DNA from 2 places in the Streptomyces sp. 11-1-2 genome. Region 1 is predicted to be linked to the other one. Evidence: riboswitches for the same ligand, from Rfam matches in the RefSeq annotation. Region 1 holds a riboswitch; the other holds the start of a gene.
What was found. A riboswitch is a leader RNA that binds a small molecule or an ion and turns the genes downstream of it on or off. The one in region 1 is predicted to bind cobalamin.
Positions count from the first base shown of each region.

Region 2: it holds a riboswitch for cobalamin, as region 1 does, so the genes downstream of both, metE (5-methyltetrahydropteroyltriglutamate--homocysteine S-methyltransferase) here and CGL27_RS46815 (hypothetical protein) in region 1, are expected to answer to the same signal.

Region 1 is NZ_CP022545.1:11,008,020-11,015,893, forward strand. Features, by position in the region: gene CGL27_RS46800 (glycoside hydrolase family 97 protein) at 1-105, opposite strand, end outside; gene CGL27_RS46805 (hypothetical protein) at 298-507, shown strand; gene CGL27_RS46810 (NAD-binding protein) at 731-2,656, shown strand; cobalamin riboswitch at 2,750-2,879, shown strand; gene CGL27_RS46815 (hypothetical protein) at 2,939-3,322, shown strand; gene CGL27_RS46820 (FAD-binding dehydrogenase) at 3,479-5,284, shown strand; gene CGL27_RS46825 (hypothetical protein) at 5,396-5,737, shown strand; gene CGL27_RS46830 (DMT family transporter) at 5,790-6,806, opposite strand; gene CGL27_RS46835 (TetR/AcrR family transcriptional regulator) at 6,803-7,408, opposite strand; gene CGL27_RS52745 (isochorismatase family protein) at 7,591-7,812, shown strand.
Region 2 is NZ_CP022545.1:10,036,552-10,044,425, forward strand. Features, by position in the region: gene CGL27_RS43105 (SDR family NAD(P)-dependent oxidoreductase) at 1-158, opposite strand, end outside; gene CGL27_RS43110 (helix-turn-helix transcriptional regulator) at 310-1,176, shown strand; gene CGL27_RS43115 (NAD(P)-dependent alcohol dehydrogenase) at 1,202-2,185, opposite strand; gene CGL27_RS43120 (AraC family transcriptional regulator) at 2,290-3,237, shown strand; gene metE (5-methyltetrahydropteroyltriglutamate--homocysteine S-methyltransferase) at 3,316-5,634, opposite strand; cobalamin riboswitch at 5,798-6,020, opposite strand; gene CGL27_RS43130 (hypothetical protein) at 6,158-6,367, opposite strand; gene CGL27_RS43135 (AraC family transcriptional regulator) at 6,514-7,428, opposite strand; gene CGL27_RS43140 (endo-alpha-N-acetylgalactosaminidase family protein) at 7,604-7,874, opposite strand, start outside.

The DNA.
Region 1 (7,874 bases):
CCAGGCGGAGTCCTTCGCCTGCGCGGGCCCGGTGATGAAGAGCGTCATGGCCAGGACGCCGCAGAGCAGAAATGCCACAGCGGAGCGTCGGTAAGATCTCGGCATCGTTGCCTCCCGAGGCGGATACGTTACCGAGTCATCCGATAACTGGGGAGGGGTCGGGCGCTATTACGTCCCGTCAGGGGGCATTGGCGCAGGAGAGATCGGATCTATGGCTGGGCCGCTTCCCGGGACGGAGCCACGGGTGGAGGGTCGGCGGATGGACTCGCGTACGGTCCGGACAGGGAGGCGTACACGATGAGCGGCACGGCTCGACCCGGCGACCCGGACCGGGCGACGGCGAACCGGGCGACGGCGAACCGGGATCCCGACCCGGACCCGGCGCCCGCCGAGCCCGAGGGCGGGGAGCCCGCCTGCTGGCTGGATCGGGTCTGCGCCGACTGCGGCGCGATCCAGGACACCGCGCCCTTCGCCCGCTGTGCGCGCTGCGGAGCCCCGCCGGAGTGAGCGGACGGGCCGTCCGGTCGCCGGCCCCCGGCGCCCAACTCCCTTGGGCGGCCCACCAGGTACGGTCTGATCATGACCGCCGGAGCGCGGGTGCCGGCCGCCGGAGACCGCGGCCGCCTTACCCCGCCCGGACGACCCACGGCATCACGGACCAACGGGGGGCTTCGCCGTCGTGTTCTCCACCTCCACCTCGGACCCGCCGTCCCCCTCGGGGACGGCCCACATGGTCGTCTGCGGTGACGACGCGCTCGCCCACCGCCTCGCCGCCGAGCTTTACTACGTCTACCGGACACGGGTGACGGTCGTCATCCCCGGCGGCACGCCCGTGGCGGACCCGGCGGGGCAGCAGGTGGCGGGATGGCGGCAGGGCGGCCGTACCTCCGCGTTCTTCGGCCGGTTCAGCGCGGCCGTCGGACGGATCCCGCTGCCCAGGCAAGCCGCGGACGACCCCGCTGCGGACGGGGGAGTGCGGGTCATGGAGGTCCCGGCGCTCGACGAAGAGGTGCTGACCGAGGCGGGTGCGGAGCACGCGACCGCGCTCGCCCTGGTCCATGACGACGACGAGGCCAACATCCACGCCGCACTGCGCGCCCGCCGCCTCAACCCCCGGCTGCGGCTGGTGATCCGGCTCTACAACCGCAAGCTCGGCCAGCATCTGGAGGAACTCCTCGACGAGGCGGCGCGGGTGGCCGATCCCGGTATGGACGCGGCGGAGCTGGACGCCACCACCACCGTACTGTCGGACGCCGACACCGCGGCCCCCGCGCTGGCGGCCACCGCCGTAGCGGGCACCAGCAAAGTGCTCCAGGCCGACGGGCTGCTGCTGCGCGCGGCCGAGCGCACCCCGCCCGGCCCCGACGAGGTGGCCCGCCCGGGGCTGTGCACCCTCGCCCTGCTCTCGTCCACCACCAGCGACCCCGGCGGCAGCGAGGGCTCCGACAGCAGCGGGGACGAAGGGCCCAAGCTGCTGCCCGGAGACGAGGAGGTGGCCGCCGCCACCGGACGCGACACGGTGGTGCTCGAGGCCGTCTCCGCCACCGGCCCACCGCTGCCGCCACGGCGGCTCGGCACTCGCAGACTGCCCCTCGCCTCGCTGTTCTCCCGCCGACTGCGCTGGTCCGTCGCCGGAATGGCGATCGCCGTGCTCGCCCTCACCATCGCCTCCTGGCAGTTCACCGGAGCCGGTCTGCTCCGCGCCGCCTACCTCACGGTGCTGGACGTGCTGGCCATCGACGACCCGGCGCTCGACGAGCCCACCGGACGCAAGGTCCTCCAACTGCTGTCCGGGCTGACCGGACTGCTCATGCTGCCCGTCCTGGTGGCCGCCGCGCTCGAGGCGCTGGGCACCTTCCGCACCGCCTCCGCGCTGCGCCGCCCTCCGCGCGGCCTCTCCGGCCACGTCGTGCTGCTCGGGCTCGGCAAGGTCGGCACCCGGGTGCTGGCCAGACTCCGGGAGATGGACATCCCCGTGGTGTGCGTGGAAGAGGACCCCGGAGCGCGCGGCATCCCGCTGGCCCGCAGACTGGGGGTGCCGACGGTCATCGGCGATGTCACGCAGGAGGGCGTCCTGGAGGCCGCCAAGATCCAGCGGGCACACTCCCTGCTCGCCCTGACCAGCGTCGACACCACCAACCTGGAGGCGACGCTGTACGCCCGCTCGGTCAAGCCCCGGCTGCGGGTGGCGCTGCGCCTGTACGACGACCGCTTCGCCACCGCCGTCTACCGCACACTGCGCGCGGCCCATCCGCGGGCCCTCACCCGCAGCCGCAGCGTCTCCAGCCTGGCGGCCCCGGCGTTCGCCGGGGCGATGATGGGACGTCAGATCCTGGGCGCCATACCGGTCGAGCGCAGAGTGCTGCTCTTCGCCGCCCTGCATGTCGCCGGGCATCCGCAACTGGAGGGGCGTACCGTCGCCGAGGCGTTCGCACCGGGCGCCTGGCGGGTGATCGCACTGGACGCGGCGGAACCCGCCGACCGGCAACGCGACCTCGCCGCGGCGCCTCCTTACGACGGCGCCACCCAGGCGCCCTCCCTGGTGTGGGATCTGCACCCCGGCTATGTCCTGCGGCCGCACGACCGCGTGGTGCTGGCGGCCACCCGCCAGGGCCTGGGCGAAATCCTCGCGGGGGTGGCGGCCCGCCACAACTGACGTCCAGCCGCCCGTGGCGCTCGCGGGAGCGGGGGCCACGTGGTGTGGCGGTGCCCGGGATGCGATGATGCCGGGCGACAAAGGCGACGGCGGAACGAGGAAGCCGGTGTGAATCCGGCGCGGTGCCGCCACTGTGATCGGCGAGCGGATCCCGAACAGGCCACTGCCCGTACGCGCGGGTGGGAAGGCCGGGACGAGCATCGACCCGAGAGCCAGGAGACTCACGCGGTCGCCTCCTCGACGGAAACCGGGGCGGACTTCCCCGGAGGAGGGTGATGCGGCATGCCTGTCAGGCCGACCGACCCGGTGCCATGCCGGGTGACCGTATGCCGGGACTGCTGTTGCGGCAGCCCCAAGGTGACCGGAATCGACCATGCGGCACAGATCGCACGGCTCGGTGAGGAGGCGCCCGTACGCGTCTCCGGGTGTCTGGACGTCTGCGATCAGGCCAATGTGATCGTGGTGCAGCCGTCGGCGGCCGGACGTGCCGCCGGGGGCAGGCCGGTGTGGCTCGGCCTGGTCAACGACCCGGAGGCGACAGAGGACGTCGTGGCCTGGGTCACGGCGGGCGGCCCCGGTGTGGCGCCGCTGCCCGACATCCTCGATCTGTACGCCTTCTCGCCACGGCGGCGCGCCTCGCCCGAGCCGTCATCCGGTGGGCGCTGACCAGCCGAAGTGCCCTACGGCTTCCGGGAGTTGCTCATCGGGAGCAGGAGTCTGGCGGCCCCGCACCCTGTGGGCTACCGTCGGTAACATGTTGCCGTCGCGGCAACCCCCTGCGCATCTCCCGCACCCTCCGAACCCCCTTCCGGAAGGCCGCCCATGGAGAACTCCACAGAGAACGCCGCCTCGCTGGCCGGGATCAGCCGCCGCCGTGCCCTGACGGCTGCGGGCGGTGTGCTCGCCGGCGCCGCGCTGGCCCAGGCGGCGGGTCCGGCCTTCGCCGCCTCCGGGGCGTCCTCGGAGGCGGACGCCATCGTGGTCGGCGGCGGGCTCGCCGGGCTGGTCGCCACGGCGGAACTGACGGCCGCGGGACGCAAGGTGCTCCTCCTCGACCAGGAGCCCGAGAGCAACCTCGGCGGCCAGGCGTTCTGGTCCTTCGGCGGCCTGTTCTTCGTGGACTCCGAGGAACAGCGGTTGATGGGCGTCAAGGACTCCCACGAACTGGCCTGGCAGGACTGGCTCGGCACGGCCGGCTTCGACCGCGGCGTCTCCGATCCCGGCGGCCAGGACTACTGGGCCCGCAAATGGGCCGAGGCGTACGTGGACTTCGCGGCCGGGGAGAAGCGGTCCTGGCTGCACGGGCTCGGCGTGCAGTGGTTCCCGATCGTCGGCTGGGCCGAGCGCGGCGGCGGCCTGGCGGACGGGCACGGCAACTCGGTGCCGCGCTTCCACGTCACCTGGGGCACCGGTCCGGCCGTGGTCGAGCCGTTCGAGAAGAAGGTGCGGGCCGCCGCGAAGGACGGGCGGGTGACCTTCAAGTTCCGGCACCGGGTGGACGATCTGGTGGTCACCGGCGGTGCCGTCACCGGGGTCAGCGGCGCGATCCTGGAGCCGAGCGACGCCGCCCGCGGCAAGCCCACCTCGCGCACCGTGGTGGGCCAATTCGAGCTCAACGCCCCGGTGGTGATCGTCACCTCCGGCGGTATCGGCGCCAACCACGATCTCGTACGGCGGAACTGGCCCGACCGGCTCGGCTCACCGCCGAAGTTCATGGTCACCGGCGTCCCGGCGTATGTGGACGGTCGGATGCTGGCGATCACCGAGAAGGCGGGCGGACGGATCGTCAACCCCGACCGCATGTGGCACTACACCGAGGGCCTCAGGAACTACGCCCCGATCTGGCCGGGCCACGGCATCCGCATTCTGCCGGGCCCCTCGTCGATGTGGTTCGACGCGAAGGGCAAGCGCTTCGCCACCCCCGACATCCCGGGCTACGACACCCTGCACACCCTCGGGACGATCACCGCCACCGGCTATGACTACTCCTGGTTCGTCACCACCCAGAAGATCATCGCCAAGGAGTTCGCGCTCTCGGGCTCCGAGCAGAACCCGGACCTGACCAACAAGGACATCCTGCAACTCCTCTCCCGCATCTGGCAGACACCCGAGCCGATCCAGCGGTTCCGGGACAAGGGCGAGGACTTCGTCGTCGCCAACACCCTGCCCCAACTGGTCGCGGGCATGAACAAGTTGACCGGCGACAACCTCATCGACCTGGCGGACCTCACCCGGCAGGTCGAGGCCCGCGACCGCGAGATCGCCAACCCGTACACCAAGGACGTCCAGGTCATGGGCATCCGCAACGCGCTCGCCTACCCCGGGGACACACTCAGCCGCACCGCCCCCGCACACCGGATCCTGGACCCGTCCGCCGGACCGCTGATCGCCGTGCGCCTCAACATTCTCACCCGCAAGACCCTCGGCGGCCTCCAGACCGACCTCTCCGGCCGCGTCCTGGACGCCTCCGGCAACCCGATCACCGGTCTGTACGCGGCCGGTGAGGTCTCGGGCTTCGGCGGCGGGGGAGTGCACGGCTACCGCTCCCTGGAAGGCACCTTCCTCGGCGGCTGCCTGTTCTCGGGCCGCGCCGCGGGCCGTGCGGCGGCGGCCGCGACCGCGACCTGAACCGGCGGGCGCATCGGCGGTGGCGCACCGGGCACATGGCAGACTCCTCCTGCGGTCCGCGGGCGGCCGGGAGCATCCCCGGCCCGTCAAGTCGCCGGGGCAGGGGGGCGCATGGGCGGGGACGATCCGCATATCCATGTCGAGTCGAAGGTCGTCCGAGGCGTCGCCGCCGTCCGCGACATGATGGCGTCCACCTTCGGCCTGGCCGGTGACCTGCCGAGCCGCATCGCCACCGGATGCGGGATGCGGGCGCCGTACGCGATGACCTCTCCGCGTCCGGAGAACGTCACCTGCCTTGCCTGCCGTGAGTACGCGCGGCTGGAGCATCCGCGCTTCGCCGACGAGCTCGAACGGCTGGGGCGGATGCCCGGATCGACCATCAGCACGGCCCGGGCGAAGCTGGCCGCGGACCGGCATCGCGACCTGGCGGAGCGGTTTTCCGCCGCGGAGTGATGGGGCGGGCGGCGGAGCGTTCGCCGCCCGCCCCGCTCGTCGACGGACTCCGCTACGGCACCCGCCCCGGGCCTGGCTGAGCAACCGTGTGCTCCGCCACTGTGCGCTGTGGCGGCACGCCTTCCGGCCGCTGTCGGCGCCGCCTGGAGACGGCTGTGGGGGCGGTGAGGACGGCCAGGCAGGCGAGGACGAGCGCGATGCCGGTCCAGCCCACGGCGGGCAGCCGTTCGCCGATGACCAGCACGGCGAGGACGGCGGCGACGGCCGGTTCGAGCAGGGAGAGCGTGGTCGCCGTGCTCGCGGGCACATGCGCCAGTCCCCAGCCGAACAGGACGTAGCCGGTGAACATGGGCACCACCGCCATGTAGGCACCGACGGCCAGATTGGACCCGGAGTCCAGGAGTGGCGCGCCGGTGACCAGGAGGACGGGCACCAGGAGCAGTCCGCCCAAGCCGAAGACCGTGCCCATCGCCGCGCGGGAGACGATGCCGTGGGTGATCAGCCGGTGCGCCGCCCAGGAGTAGAGGGCGTAGGTCGTGGCCGCGATGAGGCCCAGCCCTACGCCGAGCATCGTGGCGGCCATGGATGGCTGCCCCCGGTCGCCGGGGTCCTGAGTGGCTTGGGCCGCGCACAGCATGAGGGTGCCCAGGAGGCCCAGGGTGGCGCCGAGTGTCCAGCGGCGCGTCAGCCGGCGCCGGTCCATGACGCGTTCGATCACGGCTGAGGCCAGTGGTGCCATGCCGATCGACACCACCGTTCCCACCGCCACTCCGGCCAGGTGCATCGAGCTGTAGAACGCCAAGGGGTAGACCGCGACCGCGAACGCGCCGAGCAGTACGGTGCCGCGCCGCGCACGCAGCCGCGGGGCCTGACGGGCGATGCGGGGGGCGGCGACCAGGGCTTGGAGCAGTCCGCCCAGGCCCATGGCGACGGCGCCGATGGCGAGGGGCCCGACGCCCGGGGCGAAGGTCGACGCGGTGCCGGTGGTGCCCCACAGCACGGAGGCGGCGAGCACGCACAACGATCCGGCGCCCGCCGAACGGGCGCCGTGTCCGGTGGGCCGCCTCACAGCCTGTCCAGCAGGGCCGCCGCCATCGCGCGGGCGTGCCGCAGCCGGTTGTCGTCGCCTTCCAGGCCGGCCCGCGCCATCGCGCCCTCCAGCAGGAACGACAGATGCTCCGCCATGGTGCGCACATCGTCGGGGCGGTCGGGCAGCAGCTCTTCGAGGTGCCCGGCGATCAGGCGCTCGACCTCCTCCTTGTGGCGGCGTACGACACTCCGCCCCTCGTCTCCGGCGGGCAGCTCGGCGGCCGCGTTGAGCAGTCCGCAGCCGCGAAAGCCGCGCTCGTAGGCGAACGCCGCGTGATCGGCGTAGGCGTCGAAGGCCGCGAGGACGCCGTCGCGGGGGTTCTGGGTCTGCTCCAGCCGTGACGCGTACAGCGCGAGCCACTCCTCGTGCCGGGCGTCGAGATAGGCCCTGACGAGATCGGACTTGGAGGAGAAGTTGTTGTACAGGCTCATCTTCGCCACGCCGGCTTCGGTGGTGATCGTGTCGATTCCGGTCGCGGTCACGCCGTCGGCGTAGAAGCGCCGCGCGGCAGCCGCCAGCAGGCGCTCCCGCGCGGGCCGCCGCCTTCCGGGATCCGTCGTCCTCGTACCGGTCTCACTCATCGCATGCATCCCGACAGACTAGGTAGGTAGGTCTACCTACTGTAGCTGGTCATGAGGAACCCGGGAAGTGGGTTTCACCAGCAGCCGGTCCCCGACACCTGATCTTCCAGAGGGCAAGGTCGGCCTGCCGGACAATCTGCGCGCCGTCGTCGGCGCCGCCCGGCAGTCCGGGGGTGCCGGTGGTGTTCGTCCCGCACCGCCGCTGGGAGCCGGGTGACTACGAGTCGTGGACCCACCCCAACCCGACCCAGCGGAACATCATGGTCCGGCACAGCTTCGCCCGGGACACCTGGGGCGGGGAGTTCCATCCCGACTTCCGGCCGCGGCCGGGGGAGGTGGTGGCCCATGAGCACTGGGCGCAGAGCGGGTTCGCCAACACCGACTTGACGCCAAGCCCGAGATGACGGATTCCGCGCACGAGTTGAACGGCCCCACCTTCGCCCATGCCATCCTCACCACGAGCGAG
Region 2 (7,874 bases), 970 kb from region 1:
GTGTGCCCGCCCATGGCGAGTTCCTCGGCGAGCCGGGCGCCGGAGGATGCGCGGGCCACGACGACGAGGTGCGCATGGGGCGACTGGCGCAGGATGTGCTCCGCGGCGACACGGCCGATCCCACGGCTCGCGCCCGTCATCACCAGGGTGTGCTTCATGAAAGGGTCCTTCACTGGTCGGCCGATGGCGCCCGGCTCGGGCGCGGCGGCTCCACGCTCGCCGCCTCCGCGCCCGCCGGCCAGTGCCGTCCGCGTCACTAGGACTGGCAGTACCCAGGCTCATCCGGCGCCGCGCGGCGAGAATGAAGCCATGGCTTCCTCCGGCTCCGACTTCGCCGCGCTCCTGCGCGCCTGGCGCGACCGCCTCTCCCCGGCCGACGCCGGCTTCGCCCCGACGGCCGGCCGCCGCGCCCCGGGGCTGCGCCGCGAGGAGCTCGCACAGCTGGCCGGGCTCTCCGTCGACTACATCCTGCGCCTGGAACAGGGGCGCGCGAAGAACCCCTCGGACCAGGTCGTCGGCGCCCTCGCCCGCGCCCTCCAGCTCTCCCGCGCCGAGCGCGACCAGTTCTACCGGAGCGCCGGGCTCCTGCCGCCGCGCGACGGGACGGTCAACGCCCATGTGCCCCCGGGCATCCAACGGCTCGCCGCGCGCCTGGGCGACGTCCCGATCGGGGTGTTCACCGCCGACTGGACCCTGGTGTGGTGGAACGCCATGTGGAGCGCCCTGCACGGCGACCCCGCCGTCCTCCCGGCCGCCGAACGCAACCTGGCCCGCGCCCTGTTCGGCAGCGGCGCCGCCCGCGCCGCGACACTTCACATCCGGCCCGCGCGCGGGCAGGACACCTTCGAAGCCTCGATCGTCGCCGACCTCAAGGACGCCACCTCCCGCTACCCCGCCGACGGCCGGCTCCAGCGCCTGGTGGGGGAACTGCGGGCGGAGTCCGAAGCTTTCGCGCACTACTGGGCCACCAGGACGACCGCCGCCCAGCACACGAGCGACCGGAAGACGATCCGGCATCCGGAGGCCGGCGACATCCACCTGGACTGCGATGTCCTCGTCGTCCCCGGCGCGGACCTGCGCATGGTCACCTACACGGCGGCGACCGGAAGCAGCGATGCGGGCAAGCTCGACCTCCTGCGCGTCACCGGCGCCCGCACCGCCGCTCCGCGCCCATGACCCGTGCCTTTGTGGCCGTACGTGGTCAGTGGCTGATGACGACCTTGCCGAAGCGTGGCCCCTTCTCGAAGTGGGCGAACGCCTCCGGCGCCTGGTCGAAGGGGACGACACGGTCGATGACGGGCCGCAGCCGGTGCTGGCCGATGACCTTGTTCATCCGCTCGAAGTCGCTCCGGCTGCCGACGCTGATCGACCTGAGCGTGGCGGCGCGGCGGAAGAATCGCATCACATCCATCCCGCTGCCCGACGCGAGATTGCCGACGAGGGCGATCTGCCCGCCGTGGGCGACGGCCTCGATGGACTGAGCGAGCGTTCCGGCGCCGCCGATCTCGACGACACGGTCGGCACCGCCGCCGGTGAGCGCCCGCACCTGTGCGCCCCACTCCGGTGTGCTGACGTAGTTGACGACATCGGAGGCGCCGAGCGTGCCGAGCCGTCGGGCCTTCTCATCGCTGGAGGTCGTGGCGAGCACACGCGCGCCGGCCAGACGGGCGAACTGCAGCGCGAAGACCGACACCCCGCCCGAGCCCTGGACCAGGAGCGCATCGCCCGGGCCGACTCCGCTCACCGCCGACCACGCGGTGAGCGCGGCGCACGGAAGCGTGGCCGCTTCCTCGAAGGAGAGCTGGTCCGGCACGGCGACCAGGCTCTGCTCGTCGAGGGCGATGTATTCGGTGAGCCATCCATCGCGCTGCGTCCCGTGGAGCTCCCCCCACTCGGGGAACCGACCGTACAGCCAGGTCGGATGGAAGGTGCTCACGACGCGATCCCCCACCCGGAACCGCGAAACCCCGTCCCCGACCGCCTCCACGACGCCCGCGCCGTCGGAGAGCGGGATACGCCCCGGCGGAACCTCGATGGGATACCTGCCGGAGACGATGAGCAGGTCGCGCGCGTTGATGGAGCTGGCTTTCACGCGGACCAGAACTTCACCCGCCGACGGAGTCGGCACCGGACGCGTGGCCGGGGCGATCAGGTCGCCGCCCGTATCAATCTGAAACGTTCGCATTTCCCCTCCTTTGTTCTCGGGTCATCTCCACGATAGGGCGGCCCGGCTGGACGATATGTATCCTGGCGTCCGCGGTTTAGCGCAGATCGTCCAGGAGGGTGGAGATGGATCCCGTCGACGACCTTCTCGCCACCATGAAGATCGAGGACGCGCGGTATGTGCGGGTGGACGCCCATGCGCCGTGGGGCATCTCGTTCCCTCCCCGGGACCTCGCCCGGCTGGTGCTGATCTCCAGTGGTTCCTGCCGGCTCGTCGCGGACACGCTCGCCGGGCCGCAATGGCTGGAGGCCAACGACTGCTTCCTGGTCCGCGCGGGCATGAGATTCACCCTTCAGGACACCACGGGCAGCGAGGTCGTCGACTGCGACGGACTGGTCTCCCAGGCTCCCGGCAACGCGGCGCGGGTCGGGGGCGACGGTGAGCTGACGCAGATCGTGTCCAGCCGGTTCGCCTTCGACGCCGTGGCGGCCGAACCGCTCTTCGCGCTGCTGCCGCCGTTGTTCCGGCTGAACCTGGACCACGCCTCCAGCCACCTCCTGCGCACCACGTTCGACCTCATCGCGAGGGAGAGCGCGGCAGGCGGGCTCGGCGGTGGCTTCATCATGAGCCGGCTGTCCGACGTGCTCTTCGTCCAGGCACTACGGACCTGTTGCGCCGATGTCGGGGGCGGCACCGTCGGCTGGATCGCCGCACTGCGAGACCCCCGGCTGGCCGTCGCCATGCGGGAGTTGCACGCGGATCTGGCCCATCCGTGGACGGTCGACGAACTCGCCCGCAAGGCGGGGATGTCACGCTCGGCGTTCGCCGCCTCGTTCAAGGAGAAAACGGGGGATACCCCGCTCGGCTACCTCACCTCATGGCGCATGTACCGGGTGAAGGTGCTGCTCCGGGAGACGCCGCTGAGTGTCCAGGAGATCGCGGTCAGGGTCGGCTACGACACCGGGAGCGCGTTGAGTCGTGCCTTTTCGGCCAGGGAAGGCGTCACGCCCGGGGCCTGGCGGAAGGACGAGGCCCACCGTCGGCGTCCCCTGTCCGGTGTGACAGCCGCCTGACCACGTCCGGCGTCGGCGTTCGGCGTTCGGCACCGGGGCCGGAGCGCGCGGCGCTCCGGCCCCGGCCGGTCGTCCGGGTCAGGACGCGGGCAGCTCACCGCGGACCGTACGGGCCGCCGTGACCAGGTTCCGCAGTGAGGAGCGGGTCTCGGGCCAGCCGCGGGTCTTCAGGCCGCAGTCGGGGTTGACCCACAGCCGCTCGGCGGGGATGGCCTTGAGGCCGGTGCGCAGCAGTTCCGCCGCCTCCAGCGCGCTGGGCACGCGGGGGGAGTGGATGTCGTACACACCGGGCCCGGCCTCGCGCGGATAGCCATGGGCGGCGAGCTCGCGGGCCACCTGCATATGGGAGCGGGCGGCCTCCAGGCTGATGACATCGGCGTCGAGGTCGTCGATCGCCTGGACGATGTCGCCGAACTCGGCGTAGCACATATGGGTGTGGATCTGGGTGCCGGGCCGTACGCCTCCGGTGGTGAGGCGGAAGGCTTCGGTCGCCCAGGACAGATAGCCGGGCCGGTCCTCGGCGCGCAGCGGAAGGGTCTCGCGCAGAGCGGGTTCGTCCACCTGGATGACCGAGGTCCCGGCCGCCTCCAGGTCGCCCACCTCGTCGCGCAGGGCGAGGGCGACCTGGCGGGCGGTGTCGCCGAGGGGCTGGTCGTCGCGGACGAAGGACCAGGCGAGCATGGTGACCGGGCCGGTGAGCATGCCCTTGACCGGGCGGTCGGTGAGGGACTGGGCATAGGCCGTCCAGCGCACCGTCATCGGCTCGGGGCGCGAGATGTCACCGGCCAGGATCGGCGGGCGGACGTAGCGGGTGCCGTAGGACTGCACCCAGCCGTGCTGCGTGGCGAGATAGCCGGTGAGCTGCTCGGCGAAGTACTGGACCATGTCGTTGCGCTCGGCCTCGCCGTGCACCAGCACATCCAGGCCGGTCTTCTCCTGGAAGGAGATCACCTCCTGGATCTCGGCCTTGACGCGCTCCTCGTACCCGGCCGTGTCGATCCGGCCCCCGCGCAGGTCGGCGCGGGCGGTGCGCAGTTCGCCGGTCTGGGGGAAGGAGCCGATGGTGGTGGTCGGCAGCAGCGGCAGGCGGAGGTGGGCGCGCTGGGCCGCGGCGCGTTCGGCGTACGGCTGGGAGCGGCGGGCGTCGGCCTCGGTGACCGCGCCGGTGCGGGCGCGGACGGCCGGGTCGCGGGTGATGGGGGAGTTGGCGCGGGAGGCGAGGGCGGCCCGGTTCGCGGCCAGTTCGGCGGTGATCGCATCGGTGCCGCGGGCCAGGCCCCTGGCGAGGGTGACGATCTCCGTGGTCTTCTGCCGGGCGAAGGCCAGCCAGCGCTGGATCTGCGGTTCGATGTCCCGCTCGGCCGCCGCGTCGAGGGGGACGTGCAGCAGCGAGCAGGAGGCGGCCACATCGACCCGGTCGGCAAGACCCAGCAGGGTGCCGAGCCTGGCCAGGGACTTCTCCAGATCGTTGACCCAGATGTTGCGGCCGTTGACGACACCGGCGATCAGCCGCTTGCGGGGCAGCCCGCCGACGGCGGCCAGCGCGTCCAGATTCGCGGCGGCGGCCTCCGTGAAGTCCAGCGCCAGCCCCTCGACCGGGGCCTTGGCCAGCATGGGCAGGGCCTCGCCGAGGCGGTCGAAGTACGTCGCGACCAGCAGCTTCGGGCGGTCGGTGAGGGCGCCGAGATCGCGGTAGGCGCGGCCGGCGGAGTTCAGTTCGGCCGGCGTGCGGTCCTGGACCAGGGCGGGCTCGTCGAGCTGCACCCACTCGGCACCCGCCGCCCGCAGATCGGCCAGGACCTCGGCGTACACCGGAAGCAGGCGGTCCAGGAGGGTGAGCGGCTCGAAGTCCGCGGGCGCGCCGGGGGCGGGCTTGGCGAGCAGGAGATAGGTGACGGGCCCGACCAGGACCGGCCGTGCCGCCAGGCCGAGGCCGAGGGCTTCCGTCAGCTCCGCGACCTGCTTGGCGGAGTCGGCCGCGAACACCGTGTCCGGACCCAGCTCCGGAACCAGATAGTGGTAGTTGGTGTCGAACCACTTGGTCATCTCCAGCGGCGCGACGTCCTGCGTGCCCCGCGCCATGGCGAAGTAGCCGTCGAGCGGATCGGCCGCGACGGCGTCCCGGTGGCGGTCGGGGATCGCCCCGACCATGACGGTGGTGTCCAGCACGTGGTCGTAGTACGAGAAGTCACCCGTGGGAACTTCGTCGATACCCGCCCCGGCCAGCTGCCGCCAGGTGGTGCTGCGCAGTTGGGCGGCGGTGGCCCTGAGCGCGTCGGCGGTGACGCGGCCCTTCCAGTAGCCCTCGATCGCCCTCTTCAGTTCCCGGTTGGGGCCCTGGCGGGGGTAGCCGTACACGGTGGCTCGTGCTGCCGCGGCTGCGGACTTCGGTGTCACGGAGATCTCCTTCGCGAGATGAATCCCTGAGATCCCGGCGACGGGAGGAGAGCGCGAAGGGTGACACACCGGGCTTTCGGTCTCGCGCGGCAAAAGCGCGGCCAACTGCCTGGTATGTACGCCGACCCGCCCTCGAGGTCACCGAGATGTCCGCGCACGAATCGTCCGTACGCGGGCAGATGGCAGGTCTTCGGACTCACGGGCGCGTCCTCTTGGAGGAGGACACCTAGTGGCCGTCGCTTCCCAGGCCCTCTCACCGGACCCAGTGCGTATGACGGCGGTCGTTCCCGCTCACCGCTGCGGGGCAGTCCCGGATTCCCACCGGGTTCCCTCTTACGACGCATCCCGCCTGGCGGACGGGGCGAACCAGCTGCACCAGCCAGCCTACGGGGCCGTCCGGCGGTGTGCAGGGGGCGGTCCGGTATTCGGGATGGTGAATTGGAACACGCGATGGCCGAGGGTACGACCGGTGCCGCCCGGGCCGTGCACCGGCCGCACCCCGTCCATCAGCGAGCTCAGGGGGTCAGCACGCGCCGGAGTCCGACCCGCCCGCCAGATTGACCGGGACGGTGACGAAGGAGAACTGGTTGCTGGCGCACACGCCGGGGAAGGCCGTGCTGCTGGAGTTGTTGACTGTGACATCGGGCGCGTCGTCCGCGATGGCGCCGCCCGCGCCGACGGCGAGGGACGCGGCGGTGAGGGCGAGCGTGGACAGGGCGGTCCGGATACGCATGGGAACTCCTTGCTGAGAATCTGCCGCCGGATATGACCGGCTTCGCATGCATGGTGCCCCTTTGGCAGGGCAATCGCGGCCTACCGTCCCCCCAATGGCGGAAGCCGCTCCTCGCAGCCGTCCGGCCGGCCCAAGGCCGCGTCCGGTCATCCGCCGCCGCGCCGACCGTCGTCCGCCGGTGCGGACAGCGGGATCGTCGGTGGACGGCTGGGGTCGGGGATGCGGTCGGTGAAGCCGCCGGGGACCGAGCGGCACTGCTGCTCGCGGAAGTGGACCGGTGCGGTGCCCACTCGGCGGGCGAACAGTCTGCTGAAGTAGGCGGGATCGTCGTAGCCGACGCGGCGGGCGATGGCGGCCACCGGCAGTTCGGTGCCGACGAGGAGTTCCTTGGCGCGGCCCAGCCGGATGCCGAGGAGGTAGTCCTTGGGGCTGCACCCCGCGCCGCGGCGTACCGCGGTGCGCAGTTCGGCCGGTGTCATGCCGTGCCGGGCGGCGTGTTCGGTCACCGAGAGCGGCTGGAAGGCGTCCCGGGCCAGGGCCTGGAGCACCGGATGTCCGTCGGCGCCGGTGTCGGCGCGGACGCGGCGGAGGGCGACGAGGAGTTCATGGACGGCGGCCGCGGTCTCGACCTCCAGGAACGGATTGCCCTGGCGCGCGGCGCGGGCGATCCGGCCGATGGCGCTACGGGCGGTGGCGGTGTCGGTGAGCGCGACCACGGGGCCGTCCGCGTCGAGATAGCCCAGGTCGGCGTAGGCGGCGGTGGCCGGTCCGGTGAAGTCGACGAACGCCTCGTCCCATCCGGTGTCCGGGTCCGGGGCGTAGTGGTGGGTGACACCCGGGGTGAGCCAGAGCAGCGCGGGCGCCGTGACGGTGCGGCGGCGGCCGTCCGCGCCGCGGAACCATCCGCGGCCCGCGCTGATGACCACCGCCACATGGTGGTCCAGGATGCGCGGGCCGACGACGGGCAGGGCGCCGTGCTGGAGGCCGACACCCAGACACACCAGGCCGAGCCGGTGATGGGCCGGGCTGGGCGTGAAGTACCGCATCCAGGTGTGATACATCCGCGGTCCCCTCCGGTCGGCTGCTCCCATCACACGCCGATCTTTGTCCACGGACTGCCCGGCCGCCAAGGGAAGGGTGGCCCTGGCGCGAGGGGGAGGGGCTTACCGGAGGTGGGGGTTGGCGGAGGGAGCCGGGTCGCGGAGGTGTGTCCGCGCGCTCGCTCCCTCCGCCGTGTCAGTCCAGTTCCTCCACCGTGAAGGAGTCGAGCGTGAACTCCGCGGTACCGCTGTCACCGGTCTTGCGCAGCCCCACCCACATCTCGCCGCCCGCGGGCGCGGTGACGGTGTAGCTGTGGGTGGCCCGCCCTGTGGCGGCGGGCAGGGGGGTGCGCTCCAGCTCGCGTGGTTCGGGTTCGTCCACGGCCGTGATCCAGGCGTACTGACCGGCCGCCTCGTTGGCGTACGTCAGGCTCACGCGGTAGCGCCGCCCCGGGTGGAAGCGGGCG